2 regions of the Aurantimonas sp. DM33-3 genome follow, and region 2 is predicted to be linked to the other one. Evidence: predicted binding sites of a transcription regulator. Region 2 holds the regulator's gene; the other holds the start of a gene.
What was found. The regulator LexA, encoded in region 2, represses DNA repair genes until DNA is damaged. The targets are predictions, from matches to a motif close to TGTTCNNNNTGTGTTCNG.
Positions count from the first base shown of each region.

Region 1: radA (DNA repair protein RadA) is a predicted target of LexA. The motif match lies at 1,777-1,794, and genes of this name have one in related genera.

Region 1 covers NZ_JACSGS010000012.1:104,107-113,139, reverse strand. The annotation lists gene H9Q09_RS16120 (CvpA family protein) at 1-234, opposite strand, end outside; gene radA (DNA repair protein RadA) at 355-1,743, opposite strand; gene H9Q09_RS16110 (DUF1294 domain-containing protein) at 1,914-2,231, shown strand; gene alr (alanine racemase) at 2,228-3,355, opposite strand; gene H9Q09_RS16100 (replicative DNA helicase) at 3,394-4,881, opposite strand; gene H9Q09_RS16095 (cyclopropane-fatty-acyl-phospholipid synthase family protein) at 5,095-6,384, opposite strand; gene rplI (50S ribosomal protein L9) at 6,599-7,207, opposite strand; gene H9Q09_RS16085 (hypothetical protein) at 7,241-8,206, opposite strand; gene rpsR (30S ribosomal protein S18) at 8,372-8,620, opposite strand; gene rpsF (30S ribosomal protein S6) at 8,627-9,033, opposite strand, start outside.
Region 2 covers NZ_JACSGS010000001.1:447,037-456,069, forward strand. The annotation lists gene secG (preprotein translocase subunit SecG) at 1-662, opposite strand, end outside; gene tpiA (triose-phosphate isomerase) at 779-1,534, opposite strand; gene H9Q09_RS02505 (peptidyl-prolyl cis-trans isomerase) at 1,717-3,606, shown strand; gene trpD (anthranilate phosphoribosyltransferase) at 3,603-4,634, shown strand; gene trpC (indole-3-glycerol phosphate synthase TrpC) at 4,631-5,446, shown strand; gene moaC (cyclic pyranopterin monophosphate synthase MoaC) at 5,443-5,943, shown strand; gene glp (gephyrin-like molybdotransferase Glp) at 5,940-7,181, shown strand; gene lexA (transcriptional repressor LexA) at 7,225-7,944, shown strand; gene H9Q09_RS02535 (ComEC/Rec2 family competence protein) at 8,039-9,033, opposite strand, start outside.

The DNA of each region.
Region 1 (9,033 bases), on a different contig from region 2:
GATCAGGACGACGAGGAAGATCGCTGCGGCAGCCGCCACCATGGCGACGGTGTCGGAGGCGATGTACTCGGCTGCATAGGGGGTCAGCGGCTTGTAGAAGAAGAAGGCCGCGGCTGCCGCGACAAGCCACGAGACGACCGACAGGATCTCCCGCGAGAAGCCGCGGACCATGGCGAGCAGCGCCGAGACCAGCATGATCGCGAAGAGAATCGCATCGAGAAGCGTGACGGTCATGAAGGATGGCCCCGTAGGCATATGGATCGTGCGGGCGGGCGCGGGATCGTCCGGGCTGCCCCGCTCGCCCACGCTGTAGCGCTTTTCATGACAGTTTTACACTAGGGACTTGCCGGAAAATCAAGCCTCGCTCCCATTGCCGCCCGCCGCGACCCGCGCGACAAGATCGGGCAGGGCCTCGATCTCGTTGGCAACCATGTCGCGGGTGCGCGGCAGGTCGGGGCTGCCCGACGGCAGGACGGCCTGCCGGAAGCCCAGCTTTTCCGCCTCCTTCAGCCGCTGCGCCGCCTGGCCGACCGGGCGCACCGAGCCGGACAGGCTGATCTCGCCGAAATAGACGCAATCGGCGGGCAGGGGCGCGCCGCTGAGCGAGGAGACCAGCGCCGCGGCGACGGCCAGATCGGCCGCCGGCTCGGAAATGCGGAAACCGCCGGCGACGTTGAGATAGACGTCATGCTGGCCAAGGCGCACGCCACAATGGGCCTCCAGCACCGCCAGCACCATGGCCAGCCGCGGCTGGTCCCAGCCGAGGACGGCACGGCGCGGCGTGCCGAGGGCCGACGGCGCGACGAGGGCCTGGATCTCCACGAGCACCGGCCGGGTGCCCTCCATGCCGGCGAAGACGGCGGCCCCGGCGGCCTTCTCGTTGCGCTCGCCGAGGAACAGCTCGGACGGGTTCTGCACCTCGCGCAGGCCGAGATCGCCCATCTCGAAGACTCCGATCTCGTCGGTCGGGCCGAAGCGGTTCTTGACGGTGCGCAGGATGCGGTAGTGGTGCCCGCCTTCGCCTTCGAAATAGAGGACGGCATCGACCATGTGCTCGACCACCCGCGGGCCGGCGATCTGGCCTTCCTTGGTAACGTGGCCGACGAGGATGACGGCGGCGCCGCTCGCCTTTGCAAAGCGGATCATCGCCTGCACGCCGACCCGCACCTGGGTCACCGTGCCCGGCGCCGATTCGGCGAGGTCGCTCCACAGGGTCTGGATCGAATCGATGATGACGAGGTCAGGACGCCGCGCTTCGGCAAGGGTCGCCAGAATGTCCTCGACATTGGTCTCGGCCATGAGCTGAACGTCGGTATCGGCCGCGTTGAGCCGCTGGGCGCGCAGCCGCACCTGCGCCACCGCTTCCTCGCCCGAGACGTAGACGACGCTGTGCCCGCGCCGTGACAGGGCGGCGGCGGTCTGCATCAGGAGCGTCGACTTGCCGATGCCGGGATCGCCGCCGATCAGGAGGGCCGAGCCGCGCACGATGCCGCCGCCGGTCGCCCGGTCGAGCTCATCGATGCCGGAGACGATGCGCGGCGCCTCTTCGAGTTCGCCCGACAGCGGCAGCAGCGCCGAGGGCGTGCCCTTGCGGCGACCGCGCTGGGGCCCGCCGCCGATGCCGCCGGAGGCGTTCTCCTCGACGACGGTGTTCCATTCGCCGCAGGATTCGCACTTGCCCTGCCAGCGCGTATAGACCGCGCCGCAGCTCTGGCAGATGAAGGAAGGTTTCGCTTTGGCCATGGCGCCTTCTTGGTTTCCAGGCCCCCGTCAGTCAAGAACAAAACAAAAACAAGCCCACGGTCGACCCGGCATCGAGCCGCGATTTTGGTGCCGGCCAGCGATCGTCGGCACGGCAAGGGTTCGGCAATCTCGTGGTGCGATGATGGCCGCAACCTGAGCGCGAGGCGACGATGCTGATCATCGGTTTCTATCTCGTGGCGGTGAATATCGCCGCCTACTGGGCCTTCGTGTTCGACAAGACCAAGGCGCGGGCCGGGGTGCGCCGGACGCCGGAGAGCACGCTTCTGCGCTACGCGCTGATGGGCGGCAGCGTCGGAGCCATCGCGGCGCAGCAGATCATCCGCCACAAGACCCGCAAGGAACCGTTCCGCACGCAGCTCTGGGCGATCGCCGCCATGCAGGTGCTTCTGATCGTGGGGTTCGGCATGGCGGCTCTCACGCTGGGGGCCGATACGGTGCAGCAGTGGATCGTGGGGCAGATCGGCTAGAGCCAGCGGCGCTCGACCCTCGTGCCGAGGCCGGTCAGCAGTTCATAGGCGATCGTACCGGCCGCATTTGCCACCGCGTCGATCGACAGGTTCGGGCCGAAGAACTCGGCCCGATCGCCGGGCGCGAGTGCGTCGTCCGGGACATCGGTGACATCGAGAAGGGTCAGATCCATCGAGACGCGTCCCAGGACGGGCACGCGCTGCCCGGCGACGACGGCCTGGGGTCCGGGCCGCACGTCGCGCACCACCACCCCTGCGCCCGAGGCGGCGCGGTGGTAGCCATCGGCATAGCCGAGGCCGACCGTCGCGATCCGTGTGTCGCGGGGGAGCGGCGCAGCGGCGCCATAGCCGGCGGCCTCGCCGGCATTGGCGGTGCGGATCTGCAGGATGGCCGCGGTGAGGCGCGCGACCGGCCGCAGGACGCCGCGCGAAGCCGGCCCCGCCTCGCCGCCATAAAGGGCGATGCCGGGGCGGGTGAGGTCAAAGCCGAATTCGCTGCCGAGGAACACTGCGGCGGAATTGGCCAGCGATCGCGGCACGCCGGGAAACAGCGCGGCCAGTTCCAGAAACCGGGCCTGCTGCCGCGCGCTCTGGTCCGTCGGCTCGTCGGCCGAGGCGAGGTGGCTCATCACCAGGGCCAGATCGAGTTCACCGGATGCGGCGAGGTCAGCTGCGGCTTCGGCATCGGCGCGGTCGAGCCCCAGCCGGTTCATGCCGGTCTCGAGCTGGATCGCCGCCGGGGCACGCCGGCCGGCCAACTTCAAACCGTCACGCCAGACAGCGATGTCGCCGGGCGTCGAGAGGACCGGGGTCAGACCGGCGTCGAGATGCAAGGGAACGCCGGCGGGTTCGAGCCCCTGCAGGACGAAGATGCGCGTCGGCGCGGTGCCGTCATCGGGACGCGTCAGGGCATCGAGCGCGGCCCGGACGATCCGGCCCTCCTCGGCCCAGGCGACGAAGAAGTCGCGGCAGCCCGCAGCCTGGAGCGTGCGGGCGGTCTCGGCGGCGCCGAGACCATAGCCGTCGGCCTTGACCGCGGCGCCGGTGCGCGCGCCGGGATTGCGTGCGGCCAGCAGGGCCCAGTTGGCGGCCAGCGCCGCGCGGTCGATCTCGACCACGGGCATGCGCCCAAAATGGTGCGGAGCAGTCACGGCCGCACCGGCTATTCGAACCGTTCCGGCAGATAGCTGTCGTCGGCGAGATCGGTGAAGCGGGTGTATTCGGCCTGGAAGGCGAGGGGCACCGTTGCGGTCGGGCCGTGACGCTGCTTGGCGATGATCACCTCGGCCTTGCCGCGGGTCTCGTTCAGCGCCTGCTCCCATTTCAGATGGTCGTCCGTGCCCGGCTTGGGCTCGCGGTTGGCGAGGTAATATTCCTCGCGATACACGAACATCACCACGTCGGCGTCCTGCTCGATCGAGCCCGACTCACGCAGATCGGCGAGCTGCGGTCGCTTGTCGTCGCGGTTTTCCACCTGACGCGAGAGCTGCGACAGGGCGATGATCGGGACGGCCAGCTCCTTTGCCAGCGCCTTGAGGCCGGTGGTGATCTCGGTGATCTCCTGCACGCGGTTACCCTGGGTGCGGCTCGAGCCCTGCATCAGCTGGACATAGTCGATGACCATGACGTCGAGGCCGCGCTGGCGTTTCAGGCGCCGTGCCCGCGCCGAGAGCTGGGCGATCGAGATACCACCGGTCTGGTCGATATAGAGCGGGATCCGCTGCATGGTCTCGGAGCAGCCGACGAGCTTGACCAGTTCCTGATCGTTGATGTTGCCGCGCCGGATCTTCGAGGAGGAGATCTCCGTCTGCTCGGAGATGATGCGGGTGGCGAGCTGCTCGGCCGACATTTCCAGGCTGAAGAAGCCGACGACGCCGCCGTTCTTGGCCTTGAAGGAGCCGTCTGCCTGCTCGGCCGGCTCGTAGGCGGCGGCGATGTTGAAGGCGATGTTGGTGGCAAGCGAGGTCTTGCCCATGGCCGGCCGGCCGGCAAGGATGATCAGATCCGACGCCTGCAGGCCGCCCATGCTGCGGTCGAGGGCGCTGATGCCGGACGAGACGCCCGACAGGCCGCCGTCGCGGTCCTTGGCGGCGGTCGCCATCTCGACGGCGAGGGTCACGGCTTCGGTGAAGGACTGGAAACCGCCATCGTAGCGGCCGGTCTCGGCCAGTTCGAACAGCCGGCGCTCCGCGTCCTCGATCTGCGCCTTGGGCTCCATATCCAGCGGCGCGTCGAAGGCGATGTTGACGACATCCTCGCCGATGCGGATCAGCGAGCGCCGGATGGCGAGGTCGTAGATCGCCCGGCCGTAGTCGGAGGCGTTGATGATCGTCGTCGCTTCGGCGGCCAGACGGGCGAGATACTGCGCCACGGTGAGGTCGCCGACCTTGTCGCCGGCGGCCAGGAACGTCTTGATCGTCACTGGATTGGCGATCTTGCCCATCCGGATCATCTCGGATGTCTTGGCGAAAATCTCCCGGTGCAGGGGCTCGAAGAAATGGTCGGGCTTCAGGAAATCGTGGACGACGTAATAGGCGTCGTTGTTGACCAGCATGGCGCCCAGCAGCGCCTGCTCGGCCTCGATATTGCTCGGAGCCTCGCGATAGAGCGCCGCCGCGTCGTCGTCCATCTTGCGCGCTGCATCCGCCATGCCGCGTCACCTCTGCCATCGCTTCAGGAAGCGTTCTGACTACACCACAGGGCCGTCCGCTGCCAGCGATTCGCACCGCCCGCGACGCCGATCCGGCGGCGAGCGATCCGCATCGGCGAAACCGCCACGATGGGCGGCGTGACGGTGGATAAGATCGGGGATAACCGGCGCAGCTGTTGACGGGTGCGCCGGCTGTCTCTTCGGCGGGGATGGCTATTCCGCGGCCTGCCGGTCCATTTCGGTCCGCTCGGCGGCGATGGGTCGGACGGTGCCCCGCCGCTCCAGTTCGCGCAGCCTGGCTTCGGCTTCCAGCATGTAGTCCCGGGTAATCGGCAGGGTGTCGACCTTCCTCGTCAGCTGGACCTGGAAGACGACGCAATCCTGCCAGCGGAACGCGGTTTCGGAGGCGGCGAGGTAGAACTCCCACATCCGGCAGAAGCGCTCGTCATACAGCGCCTTGGCCTCGTCGCGGCGCGCAGCGAAGCGGTCGCGCCAGTGGCGGATCGTCTCGGCGTAGTGCAGCCGCAGCACCTCGACATCGCTGATGATCAGGCCGGCGCGCTCGACGGAATGGGCGATCTGCGACAGGGACGGCAGATAGCCCCCGGGGAAGATGTACTTGTTGATGAAGGCATTGGTGTTGGCCGGCTCGTCCCAGCGCCCGATCGTGTGCAGCAGTATCACCCCGTCCTCGTCCAGGAGGCGGGCGCACTGGCGGAAATAGTCGTCGTAGAAGTCGACCCCGACATGCTCGAACATGCCCACCGAGACGATCCGGTCGAAGGGGCCGGCGGTGTCGCGGTAATCGGCGATCTCGAAGCGCAGATGGTCGGAGAGCCCGGCCTCGTCGGCCCGCGACCGGGCGATGCCCAATTGCTCGTCGGAAAGGGTGATGCCGGTGACGTCGGCGTCCAGATGGCGCGCGAGATACAGGCCCATGCCGCCCCAGCCGCAGCCGATGTCCAGCGTCTTCAGTCCCGGCCGGTCGAAGGCCAGCTTGGCGGCGATATGGCGCTTCTTGGCGAGCTGGGCCTCGTCGAGCCCGGCGCCGGGCCGGTCGAAATAGGCGCAGGAATATTGCCGGTCCACGTCGAGGAACAGGTCGTAGAGCTCCGACGACAGATCGTAGTGGTGCTTGACGTTCCGGCGCGCGCGCTGCGGGGTGTTGTTCTGGATCACCCGGCGATAGATCAGGCGCAGCCGGGCGATCGCCCGCATCCAGGGCTCGTTCTGGGCCTTGTTGCCGGCGTTGCGGAACACCAGCGCCAGCATGTCGAAGATCGTGCCCTCGGTGATGTCGACGCCGCCGTTCATGTAGGCTTCGCCGAATTTCAGGCCGGGATTGATCGCCACGCCGCGTTCGGCGGCGGCCGTGTTGAAGCGCAGATGCACCGGATCGCCGGTGCCGTCGCCCCAACGGGTCACGCCGCCGTCACTGTCGGTCACGGTGAGATCGCCGAAGACGAGAAGATGCTTCAGATACGTCGCGAGTATGCGGTTCATGTCACCACTCCTGCGTCGGCCTGAGCCTGACGGCTCGCGGCGTCACGGGAACTTATCGCTTGGTATGCACTGCCTTCCTTATCTTATGAGCCTGCAGCGCGATGGGAAGAGGGCCCGATCCCAACGCAAGAGGGGCCTGCAATCAATGCCGGCCCCTCTCGTTACGTGTCGCTGCGAATCGCCGGCGCGGGCAGGGCCCGCCGGCGACTGCCGATCAGTTGGTCTCGTCGGACTCTGCGGTCGCTTCGTCGGTCTCGCCGGCTTCGACTTCCTCGCCGTCCAGCTCGTCCTCGTCCAGCTCTTCCTCTTCCTCGTCGATGCCGTAGATCGCATCGGCGGAGGTCAGGTCTTCACCGCGCGCCTGGCGCTCGGCTTCGTCCTGCGAACGGGCGACATTGATCGAGATGCTGACGTCGACCTCGGGATGCAGCGCGATCGTGATCGGGTGCACGCCGATGGTCTTGATCGGCTGGTTGAGCTGGATGTCGTTGCGGTTGACCTTGAAGTCGGCCGCTGCGAGCAGGTCGGCGATGTCGCGGGTGGAGACCGAACCGTAGAGCTGACCGGTCTCACCGGCCTGGCGCACGACGATGAAGCTCTTGCCGTTGAGCGAGGAGGCTACGCCCTGTGCTTCGGCCTTGCGCTCTTCGTTGCGCGCGATGAGCTGGTCCTTCTGCGCTTCGAAGCGCGCCGCATTGGCTTCGTTGGCGCGCAGCGCACGGCCCGACGGCAGCAGGAAGTTGCGGGCGAAGCCGTCGCGAACCTTCACGGTCTCGCCCATCTGGCCGAGCTTGGCGATGCGTTCGAGAAGAATGACGTCCATTGGTCTGTCCTTTCAGGAGGTTTGGTTCTTGGATCAGTTGCGACCGGTCGGTGCCGGATCGTCCGGGCGCCGCCAGGTTTCGTAGATCCCCATCGCCAGAAACAGGACGATCGGGAAGGAAAGCAGGATCAACGCCGCATAGCTGGAGAACAGGACCAGAAAACGGCCCTGGCGTCCGCGGGTTCGGCGATGCAGTGCCGCGAGCCCGACCAGCGTGAAGGCGGCGGCGAAGCCACCGAGGAGCACGTCGCCGAGGAGGCCGATCGTGCCGCCCGCGAAAGCGGCGCCGGCGGCCACCGCGAAGATGACGAGGCTGATCTGCGGCAGCTGCGCGCTTGTCGGAATGTCGTCCTTCGGCCGCGGCAGGCGGCCCGACACGCGCACGATGGCGGCGCCGAGATACAGCCCGACGATCAGCGAGATCGCCAGGACGGCCGGCTGGACGAAGGGAACGAGGCCGATGATCAGCTGCGCGATGGCGCGGCGCTCGTCGTCGGTCGCCGTGTCCATGGCGCCGCCGCTCTGGCGCAGGGCGTCGACGACAGCCGGGATGAAGTCCTCGGGGTCGAAGCCGAGATACCAGCCGAGAAAGATGCAGGAGCCGACCGCCATCAGCGTGATCGCCATGAGCACGCGCGACAGCGGATACCAGTCGAGGGGCGGGGCGGCGTTCGCGGCACCCAGCGGGCGCGGCGCATCGTCGGCCAGCGGGCGGGCCAGCCCGACGAGATGACCGGCGACGGCCGTCGGCAGCGCCATGGAGGCGAGCAGCGTCAGCGCGCTCGGCACGGACTGGGCGATGGCATAGATCGCCGCGGTGGCGACGGCGGCGGAGACGAAACCGGCGGTCGATCCCCAGCCGAGGCTGGCAATGGCGATGGGAATGGGGGCGGCCAGCGCAAGGCTGACGGCGGAGCTCGACTGCAGCACGATACCGGCGAACAGCAGCGCGCTGGCAAGGCCGGATATGATCGCGATGATGATGGCGGTGGGCTGCATGAACTCGTTCGCTGTCCTGCTCGTGGCAGTTAGAGGCCAGATGCCCCAACTCGGCTTGGCGGACGGTCGCGGCACCATGCCGGCTGTCGTCCCGTCATTCCGGCGCCGCCTGATGCGTCCGGAAAGCCGGCGGCGCCATGAGCGCCGCCGGAGATGTGGTCGGTCCTACTTCAGGACGTAGGGCAGAAGGCCGAGGAAGCGCGCACGCTTGATGGCCTGGGCAAGAGCCCGCTGGTTCTTCTGCGACACGGCCGTGATGCGCGACGGCACGATCTTGCCACGCTCGGAAATGTAGCGCTGCAGGAGACGTACGTCCTTGTAGTCGATCTTCGGCGAATCGGTGCCGGCGAACGGGTCGGACTTGCGACGGCGATGGAAGGGCCGGCGGGTGGGAAGCTGGGCGATATCGACCATCTTGGCTTACTCCGAATCGGTGTCGCGGGGGCGGCGGGGACGGTCGTCGTCGCGGTCGCGGCGCGGGCCGTCTTCGCGGTCACGACGCGGGCGGTCGCCACGATCGCCACGGCGCGGACGATCGTCGCGCTTCTGCATCATGGCCGACTGGCCTTCCTCGTGCTCTTCCACGCGGATCGTCATGTAGCGCAGGATGTCTTCGTTGAAGCGCATCTGGCGCTCCATCTCCTGCACCGCCGCCGACGGGGCGTCGATGTTCATCAGCGTGTAATACGCCTTGCGGTTCTTCTTGATGCGGAAGGTGAGGGTCTTCAGACCCCAGTTTTCCACCTTGCCGATCTTGCCGCCATTGGTCTCGAGAATGCCGCGGAGCTGCTCGACGAGCTGCTCGACCTGCTGGTTCGAGATATCCT
Region 2 (9,033 bases):
TGGCCGTTCTGCGGCGTCGCCGGCTCGTCGGACGGACGTGTCGTGCCTGCGGCCGGCTCCTCGACGGGCGGCACGGTCGGCGCGTCTTCGACGCCCGGTGCATCCTCGGCCGGATTGGCAGGAATTTCCTCGACAGGTGCTGCCTCGGTCGCCGGTGCAGGAGCTTCCTCAGCCGCCGGTGCCGGCTGCGCCGGAGCTGCGGTGGTCTCGCCGGTCGGGGCTGCCGGTGCCTCGTCGGGCAGCGACGGAGCCGCGCTCGGTGCGTCGGCGGCGACAGGTGCCGTTTCCGTCGCGGCGCCGCCAGCGGGCGCCTGCGGCTGCTCGGGCAATCCGCCCAGCTGATCCAGCAGGCTACCACCCTGATCGCTGCCATCACCAGCCGGCGCACTCTGGCCGCTCTGATTGACCGGCAGGCGGTCCAGAATGTCGGTCGGCTGGGCGCCGTAGCGCGCCAGGATGCCGAGCGAGAGCGAGGTGACGAAGAACGCCGCTGCCAGGATGCCGGTCGTGCGCGTCAGCGCATTGGCGGCACCGCGGGCCGACATCATGCCGCCGCCACCGCCACCGATGCCGAGCGCACCGCCTTCGGAGCGCTGCAACAGAACGACGACGACGAGCGTCACGACGATCATCAAGTGGATGATGATGAGAATGGTTTCCATGGAACTTTCGCAACGCGTCTATTCGATAATTGCGCGCCTTCTACAGAAGCGACGCCCGCTTTCCAACCGTATTCGGCATTTGCGGGCGATTGGGCGCGCGGCCCGTGTCGTTCCGGTCAGGCTGTCGGCGACGCCTGACATATCGCGATGAAGTCCGACGCCTTCAAGCTGGCCCCGCCGACAAGGGCTCCATCGACATTATCGATTGCCAGGAGTTCCGCCGCATTGCCCGGTTTCACCGACCCGCCGTAGAGGATGCGAACCCCGTTTCCGGCCTCGCCGAAACGCTCGACCAGCGTCCTGCGGATGAAGTCGTGGATGTGCCGCACGTCGTCCGCCGTGGGCGTCTTGCCGGTGCCGATCGCCCAGACCGGCTCATAGGCAACAACGACCCGGTCACCGTCCATGTCGTCCGGCAGCGAGCCGGCCAGTTGCCGCGCCAGGACGTCCGTCGTTGCGTCGGCATCGCGTTCCGCCTCGGTCTCGCCGATGCAGATCACCGCGATCAGGCCGGCGGCCATCGCCGCCTCGGCCTTGGCGCGGACCAGTTCGTCGCTCTCGCCATGATCGGCGCGGCGCTCGGAATGGCCGACGATCACGTAGCGCGCACCGACATCCTTCAGCATCGCAGCGGAAATGTCGCCGGTATGGGCGCCGCTTTCGGCCGGATGGCAATCCTGGCCGCCCACGGCGACATGGTGGCCGAGAATGCCAAAGCTCGCCGACAGCATCGTGGCCGGCGGGCAGATCAGGATGTCGCGGCCCTGGTTGAGGCCGGCGCCGGCGGCTTCGGCCAGCGTCTGCAGCTCACCCAGCTCCTTCAGGAGCCCGTTCATCTTCCAGTTTCCGGCAATCAGCGGCGTCGGTGCCATCGTGTTTCCTCAGCTCTTTGTCAGGCGCCCAGGGCCCGGCGCGGACCTTACGCATCGAAGGGCGTAAATCAATCGTGCGGGTCGCTTGCGTCCGATGGGCCCGGTTTCCTAAAAGGCACGGAACAGAATGCCCAGGATCGCCTCGCGCGCGGCGATCCTTGTCGGGCGAACGGGAGACCATCATGCTCAACACGCTCCGCGGCAGCATTTCCGGCTGGACGGCCAAGATCCTGCTCGGCCTTCTCGTGCTCAGCTTTGCCGTCTGGGGCATCGGCGACGTCTTTCGCGGCGGGGTGGCGAATGCCGTGCTGACCGCCGGCGAGACCGAAGTGTCGCTGCAGGACTATGCGCTGGCCTACAACCGGGCTCAATCCCGCCTCGCCCAGCAGATCGGCCGCCGGCCCACCGCCGAGGAAGCCGAGATGTTCGGCATCGGCCAGTCGGTCATCAGCCAGCTCGTCGCCGGTGCCGTGCTCGACGAACAGGGCCGCCGCATCGATCTCGGCCTGTCGCAGGACCGACTCGCCCAGGTGATCGCCGAGGACCCGACCTTCCAGGATGCCTCGGGCAATTTCTCCCGCGCCCAGTTCCAGAATGCGCTCTACAACGCCCGGATCAGCGAGGCCGACTACATTCGCGGCCAGGAGAACCAGGCGGTGCGCAGCCAGATCGTCGACGCGGTCTCGGAAGGCATCGCCATTCCCGACGCCTTCTCCACGGCGCTCGGCCTCTACAATGGCGAGCGGCGCACGATCGAATATGTGACGCTGACGCCCGCCACGATTCCCCCGGTCGCCGACCCGTCCGACGAGGTTCTGGCCACTTATTTCCAGGAAAACAGCGAGACCTATGCCGCGCCGGAATATCGCTCGGTGGCCTACGCCGTCCTGACGCCCGAGGCGATGGCCGACCCGACGACGATCACCGACGAGGCGGTCGCGGCGGATTACGAGCAGTACAGGGAGCGCTACACCACCGCCGAGCAGCGCCGGGTGCAGCAGATCGCCTTCCCCGATGAGGCCGCTGCGCAAGCCGCCAAGGCCAAGCTCGAGGCGGGCACGAGCTTTGCCGACGTCGCGCGGGATGCCGGTCGCAGCCCGGCCGATATCGATCTCGGCCTCGTCACCCGTTCGCAGATTCCCGATGCGACGGTCGCCGAGGCGGCCTTCTCACTCGCCGAAGGCGAGGTGTCGGACGTGGTCAGCGGCGCCTTCGGTCCGGTGCTTCTGCAGGTCACCGAAATCCAGCCGGAAACCGTGCAGACGCTGGAAGAGGTCTCCGACGAGATTCGCTCGGCACTGGCACTCGTGGCGGCCAGCGATACGGCCAACAGCGCCTACAACGCCTTCGAGGATGCCCGCGCCGGCGGCGCGACCTTCGCCGAAGCGGCGCAGAGCGCCGGCCTGACGGTGCAGACGATCCCGGCCGTCGACCGCGAGGGCAACGGCCCGGACGGCCAGCCCGTCGCCGAACAGCCGTCGGCGCAGGAATTCCTGCCCGGCGTCTTCGAGACCGAGCCCGGCCTCGACAATGTGCCGATCAACTTCCAGTCCAACGGCTACGTCTTCTATGACGTGATCAGCATCGATCCGGCCCGCGACCGTACCCTCGACGAGGTGCGCGACCGGGTACTGGCCGACTGGAAGGCCGCCGAGACGGACCGGCAGCTCGCCGAGCGCGCCGAGCAGATGAAGACCGAGCTGCAGGCCGGCCAGAGCATGGCCGATGCGGCGGCCGCGGTCGGCGCCGAAGCCCGCACGGCAGCGGCGATCTCGCGCCAGTCCGGCGTGTCGGAACTCGGCCAGGCCGGCGTCAACGCGGCGTTCTCCGGCGGAACAGGAACGGTCGCCACGGCGGCCGGTCGCGAGGCCGGCTCGCAGATCGTCCTGCGCGTCGTCGAGGTTGCGCCGCCGGCAGACCCTGCGGCCAACGTCGCCGCCAACGAGCGCGGCCAGATGACCGGCATGCTGGAGAACGACATTCTGGAGACCTACGTGTCGCTGCTCCAGAACGACACCGCCATCGCCGTTCACCCGGCGGGCATCGAGCGGGCAAAGGCGCTGATCCGTTGAGCCAGAGCCTGAAACCCTTCATCGCCAAGGTCGCGGCGGGCGAGACGCTGGACCGCGCCGAGGCCGGCGAGGCCTTTTCGGTCATGATGTCCGGCGAAGCGACGCCGTCGCAGATCGGCGGCTTCCTGATGGCGCTGCGCGTGCGCGGCGAGACCGTCGACGAGATGGCCGGCGCGGTGGACGTCATGCGCGCCAACATGCTGCGGGTCGAGGCGCCGGCGGAGGCCGTCGACATCGTCGGCACCGGCGGCGATCACGCCGGCACCCTGAACGTCTCCACCTGCTCCGCCTTCGTTCTGGCCGGCTGCGGCCTCGTCGTCGCCAAGCACGGCAACCGTGCCCTGTCGTCCAAATCCGGCGCGGCCGATGTCCTGATGGCGCTCGGCGTCAATGTCGACCTGAAGCCCGATGCCATTTCGCGGGCCCTCGCGGACGCCGGCATCTGCTTCATGTTCGCGCCGACCCACCACGCCGCCATGCGGTTCGTGGGCCCGAGCCGCGTCGAGCTCGGCACCCGCACGATCTTCAACCTGCTCGGACCGATGTCCAACCCGGCCGGCGTCGGCAAGCTGCTTCTGGGCTCGTTCTCGCGTGAATGGCTGGTGCCGATGGCCGAGACGCTGCGCGCGCTCGGCACCGAATCCGCCTGGCTCGTCCATGGCGACGGTCTCGACGAGATGACGGTCTGCGGCACGACCGAAGTCGCGGCGCTGGAGAATGGCGAGATCCGCCAGTTCGCCATCGAGCCGGAGGATGTCGGTCTGCGCCGCTGGCCGCTGGCCGACATCAAGGGTGGCGACGCCGCGACCAATGCTACGGCGTTGCGCGCCGTTCTCGACGGAGCCGACAACGCCTATCGCGAGATCGTCCTCCTGAACGCGGCCGGCGCACTGGTCATGTCGGGCCATTCGGCCGATCTACGCGAGGGCATCGCCAAGGCGGCCGACGCCATCGACAGCGGCCGCGCCCGCGCCGCGCTGGAGCGGCTGGCCGCGGTCACCCAGGCGATTGCGGGGGAAACCAAATGAGCGACATCCTGCAGAGGATCGAAGCCTACAAGCGCGAGGAGATCGCCGCCGCCAAGCAGCGGATCTCGCAGGCCGATCTCGAAGGCCAGTTCGCGTCCGTCGAGCCGCCGCGCGGCTTTGCGGCGGCGCTTGGCGCGCGCCATCGCGCCGGCGAGTTTGCGCTCATCGCCGAAGTGAAGAAGGCGAGCCCGTCCAAGGGCCTGATCCGCGAGGATTTCGACCCGCCCGCCCTCGCAGCCGCTTATGAGCGCGGCGGCGCCGCCTGTCTCAGCGTTCTCACCGACACGCCGTCCTTCCAGGGCGATCCGTCCTTCCTGACGGCGGCGCGCGCGGCGACGAGCCTGCCCGCGCTGCGCAAGGATTTTCTCTACGACACCTATCAGGTGGCCGAGGCCCGCGCCTGGGGCGCCGACGCGATCCTCATCATCATGGCCGCGGTCGACGACGCCCTTGCCCGCGACCTCGAAGCCGCGGCCGTCGCCTATGGCCTGGACGTGCTGGTCGAGGTGCATGACGAGGCCGAGACCGAGCGGGCGCTTGCCCTCGCCTCGCCGCTGCTGGGCATCAACAACCGCAATCTGCGCACCTTCGAGACCTCGCTGGACACCGCGGAGCGGCTGGCCGCCCTCGTGCCCGACGATCGCGTCCTGGTCGGCGAAAGCGGCATCTTCACCCATGCCGATTGCCAGCGTCTCGCCGGGCACGGCATCCGCACTTTCCTCGTCGGCGAGAGCCTGATGCGTCAGGAGGACGTCGAGGCCGCGACGCGGGCGCTGATCGGCGGCGATCCTGCCATCACGGTGCCCGCATGAGCGATCCGCGCGACGCCACGCTGACGCATCTCGACGCCACCGGCGCCGCGTCCATGGTCGATGTCGGCGACAAGGAGCGCACGCGCCGCGTCGCTGAGGCCGAAGGCTTCGTGATGATGGAGCCGGCGACGCTCGACCTGATCCTGGCCGGCGAGGCCAAGAAGGGCGACGTCATTGGCATTGCCCGCATTGCCGGCATCATGGGCGCCAAGAAGACCCACGACCTGATCCCGCTCTGCCATCCGCTGATGCTGGAGAAGATCGGTGTCGAGATCACCGCCGAGCCTGCGCTGCCCGGCCTGCGGGTCACCGCGACGGCGCGGGTCGGCGGCAAGACCGGCGTCGAGATGGAGGCGCTGACGGCCGTCTCGGTCGCCTGCCTCACCATCTACGACATGGCCAAGGCGGTCGACCGCACCATGACCATCAGCGGCATCCGCCTCCTGGCGAAATCCGGCGGCCGCTCCGGCGACTGGTCGGCGGACGCCGCGTCGTGAGTCTCATCCCCGTCGAGGAGGCCTATCGTCTCCTCGTCGAGGACGCCCGCCCCCTCGACCGAACCGAGACGCTGCCCCTGCGCGACGCGTCGGGCCGCATTCTGGCCGCGGACCTCGCCTCGCGGCGCACCCAGCCGGCCTTCGACGCCTCCGCCATGGACGGCTACGCGGTCCGCGCCGCCGACCTTGGCGACAAAGCGCCCTTCCCCTCCCTGCGGCTCGTCGGCGAATCGGCCGCCGGCCATGCCTATGACGGCACGCTGCAGCCAGGCGAGACCATCCGCATCTCCACCGGAGCGCCGGTCCCGGCCGGCGCCGACGCCATCCTGATCCAGGAGAACGCCGACCGGCGGGACGGCACCGTCACGGCGACGGCGCCGGTCGTCGTCGGCCAGCACATCCGCCCGGCGGGAATCGACTTCGCAGCCGGCACGCCGCTTCTCACCGCCGGCACCGTGCTCACCCCGGGCGCCATCGCGCTGGCCGCCAGCGGCGGCCATCCGTCGATCCCGGTACGCGGCCGGCCCCGCGTGGCGATCCTGGCGACCGGTGACGAGCTCGTCCTGCCCGGCGAACCCATCGGCCCCTCGCAGATCGTCGCCTCCAACACCTTCGGCGTCGCTGCGCTGGTGCGCGAGGCCGGCGGCCTGCCGCTGAATTGCGGGATCGCGCCCGACCGGGAAGCGGCCATCGATGCCCAGCTGACGCAGGCGATCGCCGACGGCGCCGATATCTTCGTCACCATCGGCGGCGCCTCGGTCGGCGACCACGATCTCGTCGGCAAGGTCTTCGCCGCCCATGGCGTCTCCCTCGACTTCTGGAAAGTGGCCATGCGCCCCGGCAAGCCGCTGATGGCCGGCAGGCTGGGCGACATGCGGGTCGTCGGCCTGCCCGGCAACCCCGCCTCCTCCATGGTCGCCGCCACCCTCTTCCTGGCACCGCTGGTCCGGCGCCTCGCGGGCCGTCCCGCGCGTCCGCTGTACCGCCGGGGCGTTCTCGCCGCGCCGATGTCGGACAATGGCGACCGCACGGATTTCGTCCGCGCCCGGATCGAACCGGATGGCGCCGGCCCACCCCGTATCGTGCCGTTGTCGCGCCAGGATTCCTCGCTGCTGTCGATCTATGCTGCGGCCGATGCCCTGCTCGTGCGCCCGGTCCGCGCCGCACCGGCCGAAGCAGGCGATCCCTGCGATTACGTCCCCCTGACGGCGCTGGAGCCACTTGCGGAACACAACTAGAACAGATAGGTTTGTTCAGGTTTTGTTTTGAGGAGTCGCCCGGATGCTGACGCGCAAGCAGCACGATCTTCTGGTCTTCGTGAACGATCGGGTGCGCGAGACTGGTGTGCCCCCGTCCTTCGATGAAATGAAGGACGCGCTGGACCTGCGGTCCAAGTCCGGCATTCACCGCCTGATCACCGCGCTCGAGGAGCGGGGCTTCATCCGCCGCCTGCCCAACCGGGCCCGGGCGCTGGAAATCCTGAAACTGCCCGAGTCGATTCAGGGCAACCGCCCGGCACCTGTCGGGCGCACCGGCTTCAAGCCGAGCGTCATCGAAGGCAGTCGCGATACCGCCCGGCCCGCCCCCACGGCGCAACCGGCGCCGGCCAAGGCGTCCGCCTCGACGGCCATCCCTGTCATGGGGCGGATCGCCGCCGGCGTGCCGATCTCGGCCATCCAGCACAACACCCATTCCATCGTCGTTCCGCCGGACATGCTGGGCAGCGGCGAACATTACGCCCTCGAAGTGAAGGGCGATTCGATGATCGAGGCCGGCATTCTCGACGGCGACACGGTGGTCATCCGCCGGGGCGACACGGCGACGCCGGGCGAGATCGTGGTCGCCCTCGTCGACGACGAGGAAGCGACCCTGAAGCGCTTCCGCCGTCGCGGCGACACCATCGCGCTGGAGGCGGCCAATCCGGCCTATGAAACCCGGATCTTCGGCTCGGACCGGGTCAAGGTCCAGGGCAAGCTGATCGGCCTGATCCGCCGCTACTGACCGCTCCGGACGGAACGCGGTCGGTGCAGAACGGGTGATAGGTCCTCGCGACTCGCGCCCGAAGCGTTGAGGCCCGAAACCGGCTCGTCCTCGCTCAGGGCCCAACCGTCGCGGTTCGGCCTGAACCGGCCGGGCCCCCATTGCTGACGGTCGCCGAGGCCGGCTGCGTGACGGGTACCGGCGGGTCTGGCGCGGCTGGCTTGCGCCAGTATTCCGGCCAGGGCGCCAGCCGGTGAACGTTCCAGCGTTCGGGCGGATCGCTGACCGCCGGCACGATGCGGGGCCGGCCTGTCGCCGCCTCCCGGCCGATCGCCAGCGAGCCGGTCCGCCGCAGCGTGCGCAGCGTCACCAGAAAGGCGCCGGATCGGCATTCCGTCAGCCGGATCGCCCGTGAGACGATGGCAACATCCGCCTCGTCGCAGGCATCGCCCGTGCGGGCATAATCCTCAGTCCAGACCACCCGCAGGCCGCCGCGCGTGGTGAAGCGGCAGTATTTGGCCGCGCACTCGGCGGGAATCGTCGCACGGATCCGCTCGGTGTCCGTGCCCCGCGGCGCCCGCGCCTCGAAGGCCCGCTCCCATTGTTCCGCGATGAAACCGCTGGGCCTTGCACGAAGGAAAGCAAGCTGGCCCTCCGCCGCGAGAGTCGCGACCTCCTTGCCGTCCTCGAAGATCAGCAGTTCCGGTGGGACCGTCCTGTCGGGCGCTGCGACGAATCCGGCGAGTGCCAGCGGCAGGCCAAGCCAGCGCAACCGGCTTGCCAGACAGGACGCGGTGAGGATCGCCGCCGTCAGCAGCAGAAGTCCCGATGCGGTCATGCGTCCGATCGCCTGGTCCGGCAGCCAGGCATAGACGTTGCGGGCGATCTCGAGGACGAGCCAGAGGCCGGCACCCATCGCCTGGAACGGCCAGGCGTCGAGCCCGAACGGAATCAGCAGCGTTCCCACCAGCGCCAGCGGCATGATCCACAGCGTGAAGAGCGGCATGGTCAGGAGATTGGCGACGAAGCCGAAGGCCGCCATCCGGTGGAAGTGATAGGCGGCATAAGGCGCGGTTGCCGATCCCGCCAGAAGCGACGTGACCATGATCG